Regions from separate parts of the Herminiimonas aquatilis genome, predicted to be linked through region 2. Evidence: riboswitches for the same ligand, from Rfam matches in the RefSeq annotation. Region 2 holds a riboswitch; each other region holds the start of a gene.
What was found. A riboswitch is a leader RNA that binds a small molecule or an ion and turns the genes downstream of it on or off. The one in region 2 is predicted to bind thiamine pyrophosphate.
Positions count from the first base shown of each region.

Region 1: it holds a riboswitch for thiamine pyrophosphate, as region 2 does, so the genes downstream of both, thiC (phosphomethylpyrimidine synthase ThiC) here and ACFQO0_RS06215 (TonB-dependent siderophore receptor) in region 2, are expected to answer to the same signal.
Region 3: it holds a riboswitch for thiamine pyrophosphate, as region 2 does, so the genes downstream of both, ACFQO0_RS15500 (purine-cytosine permease family protein) here and ACFQO0_RS06215 (TonB-dependent siderophore receptor) in region 2, are expected to answer to the same signal.

Region 1 is NZ_JBHTCC010000001.1:1,013,025-1,015,292, reverse strand. Features, by position in the region: gene pyk (pyruvate kinase) at 1-701, shown strand, start outside; TPP riboswitch at 897-1,004, shown strand; gene thiC (phosphomethylpyrimidine synthase ThiC) at 1,119-2,268, shown strand, end outside.
Region 2 is NZ_JBHTCC010000001.1:1,348,796-1,351,063, reverse strand. Features, by position in the region: gene ACFQO0_RS06225 (hypothetical protein) at 86-463, shown strand; gene ACFQO0_RS06220 (hypothetical protein) at 559-708, opposite strand; TPP riboswitch at 719-819, shown strand; gene ACFQO0_RS06215 (TonB-dependent siderophore receptor) at 890-2,268, shown strand, end outside.
Region 3 is NZ_JBHTCC010000004.1:180,476-182,743, reverse strand. Features, by position in the region: gene ACFQO0_RS15500 (purine-cytosine permease family protein) at 1-910, opposite strand, end outside; TPP riboswitch at 963-1,065, opposite strand; gene ACFQO0_RS15495 (phosphate/phosphite/phosphonate ABC transporter substrate-binding protein) at 1,399-2,208, opposite strand.

The DNA of each region.
Region 1 (2,268 bases), 340 kb from region 2:
TTGCTCGCGGTGATCTTGGTGTTGAACTGCCGATCTCGCAAGTGCCACGTGCCCAAAAAGAAATCATCCGTGTTTCGCGCAAATATGGCCGCCCAACCATCGTTGCTACGCACATGCTGGAATCGATGACTGAGTCGCCAATGCCAACACGTGCAGAAGCTTCGGACGTCGCTACCGCGATCTACGAAGGCGCTGATGCTGTTATGTTGTCGGCTGAATCCGCTAGCGGTAAAAATCCTGTTCGTGCAGTGCAAATGATGGACGCCATCATCAAGGAAGTGGAATCCGATCCGGTTTACCGCAACCTGCTGGATGCACAACAAGTTGCACCACGTGCAACGCCAGAAGATGCGATCTGCATCGCCCTGCTCGACACAACGACAGCGCTCAAGGCTGCATGCACCGTGACTTACACCAAGTCCGGCAGCACCAGCATGAGTGCGGCACGTGTTCGTCCGAATACCTCGATTCTCAGCATCGCGTCAGAACTCAAAACGGCGCGTCGTTTGGCATGGGTTTGGGGCATTCATTCGATCGTCGGCAAGGACGTGCATTCAGTAGATGAAATGGTCAGCGAAGCATTGACCTCAGCTGTGCGCGAAGGCTTTGCCAAAAAAGGCGAATACATTGCAATCTCGGCTGGTTTGCCATTCGGCGAATCAGGTACTACCAATCTGTTGCACATCGCAACAGTTAAGTAATCGCAGTAAGAACTTAGTTGTACACAGTTTCTGAACGACGGCGTATTTGCCGTTTTTCAGAACTGACATGTATGGTTTGTTGAGTTGCACATCAGTAAGCCATACATGTCAGATGTAAAAATTTGACCCGGGTCAATTGACTATGCAGTTTTATTGCATAGACTCGCGTTGTAGTTTGATTCACCTGTTACAGAAGTAAAAAGCTAGGGGTCCTAGGCAAATGCGTTCCGCATTTGCCGGGTGAGAAAAACCCTTGAACCTGATCTGGATAATGCCAGCGAAGGGAAGCTACCGAGAACGTGTATTGCATCCGGCATTCGAATTGTGTTTTCGTCGATACCAAGCTGAATACAATACAGGTTCTCGAAACCTCCTTAGCTGGCTCCAAGCCAATTTGTAGTTAGCCAAGGAGCCAAAATGAATGCCAACCCGAAATTCCTGTCCGCTACCGCCACGGTAGATGAAGCAGCGATTCAACCATTACCAAATTCCAGCAAAGTTTATATCCAGGGTTCGCGTCCTGATATACGCGTGCCTATGCGCAAGATCACGCAATCCGATACGGCCGCATCGTTCGGCTTTGAAAAAAATCCGGCGATCTATGTCTACGATACGTCCGGTCCTTACACCGATCCTGAAGCCAAGATCGATATCCGTTCCGGCCTAGATACACCGCGCATGCCGTGGATACTCGAGCGCAAGGACACGGAAGAGCTCGCCGGCCCAACATCCGAATACGGTATCGAGCGCTTGAACGATCCGCAATTGGCAGAACTGCGCTTCAACCTGCATCGCAAACCGCGCCGCGCACTCGCTGGCAAGAATGTCAGTCAGATGCATTACGCACGTCAGGGCATTATCACGCCTGAAATGGAATTCGTTGCGATTCGCGAAAACATGAATCGCCGCGCATATCTGGAAGAGTTGAAACAATCCGGGCCGAAAGGCGAAAAACTCGCCGAGCTGATGGGCCGTCAACATCCGGGTCAATCGTTTGGTGCCTCGATTCCGCAAGAGATCACCGCCGAATTCGTGCGCAGTGAAATCGCGCGCGGCCGCGCCATTATTCCGGCCAATATCAACCATCCAGAAATCGAGCCGATGATCATCGGCCGTAATTTTCTGGTCAAGATCAACGCCAACATCGGCAATTCGGCTGTGACATCGTCGATAGGCGAAGAAGTCGAGAAAATGACCTGGGCAATACGCTGGGGTGGCGATAACGTGATGGATTTGTCGACCGGCAAACACATACATGAAACGCGTGAATGGATCATCCGCAATTCACCTGTGCCCATCGGCACCGTGCCGATCTATCAGGCGCTGGAAAAGGTCAACGGCAAGGCTGAAGACTTGACCTGGGAAATCTTCCGCGACACCTTGATCGAGCAGGCGGAGCAGGGCGTCGACTACTTCACGATCCACGCCGGGGTATTGTTGCGCTACGTGCCGATGACGGCAAAACGTCTGACCGGCATCGTTTCGCGCGGTGGTTCGATCATGGCGAAATGGTGTCTCGCGCATCACAAGGAATCCTTTCTGCATGAACACTTCGAAGACATCTGCG
Region 2 (2,268 bases):
CACGTGTAATTCATCACGTTGTAAATATTCAAGCAGGCAAGCACTTCGCGCAAGCTATTGCAGCGATACAAACAAGGAGTTCCACATGGCAGATAACAAATCCGGTAATAAATCCAGAGAGCCTATCGACGCATCCGACAATACAAAAAAGCGCGGCTCTGACTGGCATGAAGAAAAGTTGTTGGACGAAGCCCTGGATGAAACCTTCCCGGCCAGCGACCCGGTAGCAGAAGTCCCTTTGGCCACTGAAAAATCGGGACACAAATCTGTACAACAAATTGCCAAGGAAGAGCTGCTGGACGTCGGCATCGAGATGACCTTTCCGGCCAGTGATCCGGTTTCGGTGTCCTCGGGCATTACGCGTATCGAGCGCTCGCCGGATTCAGTTGATGCACATGACGATCATCAAAACAGCAATGAAGTCAGCGAAAATGAAAAAGCCGCGAAAAAATCCGGCAAATGAGTTCGGTCGGCAGCATTAACAAGCACACGCGCAACATGGGCTCTCCCTGCGCGTTAATGTTGTGAATGAAAGTAATTTCTCACATGCGCGCCCTTCTATTTACTGTTGAATAGTACGCTCGCGCTGCGTTGGATAATTCCAACACAGCGCGGGCGGTTGCCATGCTTAAATTGACCTTGGTTAAGATCGGCGATATTTACTGCAACTTTCGGTAAAAATGCTGTTTCGGGCGCTACTTTTTCCATGTTAGTATCCGCTCCACGCTAGGGGTCCTGAAGACAAACGTCTTCGGGTGAGATGAAACCCTTGAACCTGACCTGGATAATGCCAGCGTAGGGAAGCGCAAAGCCACTCAAGGTATTCCCCCAGAGACTCTTTGTTCGTTCCTTCGCCTGCTTGTCCATAACGCGATTGAGTGAGCAAACTATGTCCGCATTTCCTTCCCGTCACAAACTGATCACATTGGCCGTTGCCTGCGCGTGTGCGCCCGCCGCCTTTGCGCAGACTGCCGACAAATCTGATAACGTCTTGCCTGAGGTTGTCGTGACATCGGCACCGGCCGACGGCATCGCCCGCAATGCCAGTATCGGCGGCTTTTCCGAAGCGCCATTGCGCGAAACGCCGGCTTCCATCAGCGTCATCACCAGCGAACAGATGCAGGAACGCAGCATTCGCACCGCGACCGATGCGGTCAAATACGATGCCAGCGTGCAAAACTCATACAACGCCGTTGGTTTGTCGGACTGGTTTGCAATCCGCGGCTTTACGCTCGACATGGGGAGCAACTACCGTAAGGATGGGATGGTGATCCTTGCGCACTCGTCGATTCCGATGGAAAACAAGGAGCGGTTGGAAATCCTCAAAGGTTTGGCCGGTCTGCAAGCAGGCATCGCCTCTTCTGGCGGCATTCTGAATTACGTCACCAAGCGTCCAACCAATACGCCTTTGCGTTCAGTAACGTTTGAAGTGCGCGAGCGTGGCTCTATTTACGGCGCGATTGATCTTGGCGGCCGTTCAGACAATGGCGTATTTGGATATCGCATCAATGCGGCGGCAGAAGATACCAAGTCGTATGTGCAGGGATCGAATGGCGATCGCAAATTTGTTTCCGGCGCCTTTGACTGGCGCCTGAGTTCGCGTGCGTTGCTGTCTATCGATATGGATTATCAGCACAAGTCGCAGCTGACGGTACCGGGTTTTCAATTGCTCGGACTGGATCAGCGTCTTCCAACCGGCGTGAGCGGTAAGACCATGTTGAACAATCAAACCTGGAGTTTGCCGGTAACCGATGACACCAATAATCTGGGTGTCAAATTCGAGTACGAGTTGAATGACAACTGGCGTACTACTTTACAGGCAAATAAATTCGAATTGCGTCGCGATGATGCGGTTGCTTTGTCGTCGGGGTGCCCAGCCGAAAACCTCACTTTCGGCTACTGTTCAAACGGTGACTTTGGACTGTACGATCTGCGCAGAGATAATGACAAACGTTCTGTCATGACGACGCAGGCGATGCTGCAAGGAAAATTTGCGACGGGAAGTGTTAACCATGAATTGGCAACCGGTTTGTCGACATTGAACAGAAGAGATAATTTTGCCGATTATTTATTCAATCCGACAGTCGGAGATTTGCCGGGCAACATCTACACGACTCCACAAAGAGACTTGGTTTTGCAGCCTACCAATCCGGTAGGGCTGCGGCGCAAAGAAGAAGAACAATCCTTCTTTGTTCAAGATGTGATGGCATTGAATGAACAGTTCAAATTACATGCGGGTGTGCGTTACACAAAGCTGAAACGCGTCCA
Region 3 (2,268 bases), on a different contig from region 2:
CATCGCCGTAGGCGTTATCCATTTCATCAATCAGTATCAACCCCAACGCAATCAAACCGCCTTGCGCCAATAATAAAGTCGTCATCAGGTCTGCGCCCGGGTTGGATGTGCTGACGATCAATACACCGAGCGCATGGCACCATATATTCGCTATGGCAAAACCCAGCCACGTGCCGCGGAAGGTGCTTGCTCCTGCCTTGCCGTAACGGGCAAAATCGGCGACCAGCGGCAACCACGAAACCGGCATCGCCATCACCAGATCTATGCCCGCGAGTGTGCTCATGGAACCATCGCCAGCCCTGTTCCAGATCGCATCCAGACCTTGTGCCTGTGCTTTCAGGAAGAATTGGTAGGTGAGCCAGATCAGCGACAGGATAACCAGTGGCAGGCCGTAGCGACCTACAAAGCGCCGGACTAGGCCGATCATGGAGCCGGTAGCGAGTGCTACCAGTAACAAGCCCCAGAAAATTGCCGTGATATAGGGAATCCACGCGGCATCGATGCCGGTAGTACCTTTAATCAGTGCTGTCGTACCGTCGCGCATGACGACCAGTTCAAATGCAGACCAGCCTATCAATTGAATGATATTCAGGATGACAGGCAATTTTGCGAAAGAGGTGCCAAGAGTCTGGCACATCAAGATCGGGCTGGACAAGCCGCGCTGGAATCCGATGTACGCGACCCAGCCGAGCAGCGCAGCACCCAATAGCGAACCTGCAATGATCGCAAACAATGCAGTTTGTGTACCGAGCGCAGTGCCAAGGAAGGCGCCGATCTGCATGACAAGCAAGCCAACGCCCAGGCTGAACCAAAGCGCAGCGTGATCGCGGAACGAGAATACCCGTTCTGCAGCCGGAATCGCTATGAAGGCGGTATTGCTTGCTGCAACGGGATTGTTTGTTAATGCCATCATCTTCTTTCAAAAGGATGGCAGGTCAGCCGGTTCTGCGCCGTGGAGGACGGCGATTGATCGCATGCTTTCCTGCGCGAGGATTACCTCAATCAGGTTCAACGGGTATCTCTCACCCGCGCATGTTTTTCCGCGCAGGACCCCGAGCCAGGTATTTCAAAACTGGGCGCTACTTTGATCTAAAAATTAATTATAGGCAAGCCATACGTGGCTATAACTGCTATCTGCCACGTCATGGATCAGATGAAAGGATTCTTGGAAAGGAAGGAAAGAGTCGGGCTGCACAATGAAGCAGGGAGGGGGAGCAGCCCGACGGAAATACGAAGTACTGTATAAAAAAACAGTATAAGGCTACCGTCTTTAAAAGTCACGTGTTAATGTTGCTGTCGGAATTGCTGGCTCATGAAGCCGCTTTAAATAAGGACAGGAAGAAAAACGCCCCGCTGAAAGCGAGGCGTGGGCAGGTGATACCACAGTCAAGTTCTTGATTACAGGCCCAGACGCTTAGTCGCTTCATCCATCACTTGCGTATTCCAGGGAACAAAGCCGGTCATGCCTATTTTGGACAATGCATTTTTACCAGCTTCATTTTCAGACAAGTTGAGCAACAGGTTTTTGAGTTTTTCTCTATCGGATTCGCTGAGCTTCTTCGATGCGAGGAATTGTTTTACTGGAATCGGTTTAGTTTCAGCCAGGACGCGCCCACCTTTGGCGACCCATGCTTTTGCGACTGCTGCAGACCCAGTGACACCAGCCTCAACAAAACCGTTTTCGATCATGAACGGCACTGCATCCTGATAGCGAGTGGCGGTAAAGAATTTTTCAGGTTGCTGGAAATTCAGTTCGCGCAGATTGGCAGTAAACATCACCGTGGTAATTGAATCCAGCGATGGCACACCGATTTTTTTGCCGCGCAGATCCTGCATGGTTTTCAGCGGTGATGCATTGGATACGAGTATGCGGGCACGATAATCGGTAAAGCCCTTGGCGCTGGCCAGACCTTCATAGTCATTCTTCTTGACTGCCTGCAGACCGATATGTGCCGCGTGTATGAAGGCGATGTCAAATTTGCTTTCCGCCAGGCCTTTCGCAAAGTTCGTGCTATCTACGCTTTGCAGTTTCACGTTTTGCTTGAGTTCTTTCGCAAGCAATTGCAACAGGGGCTTGTAACGTTCGCTTGCAGGGCCACCGTCCTGATATGTGACACCTTCGTTGACAGCAAGGACAAGATCTTGCGCGTAAGCAGAAGTGATGCTGGCGACCAGCAGGGTCGTTGCTAAAAGAGAGGTCAGTTTCATAAGCTGTTCTGGATGGAAAATTTCAAATATAAGCATGCCGAAAACCGGGCTCGGCGTAAG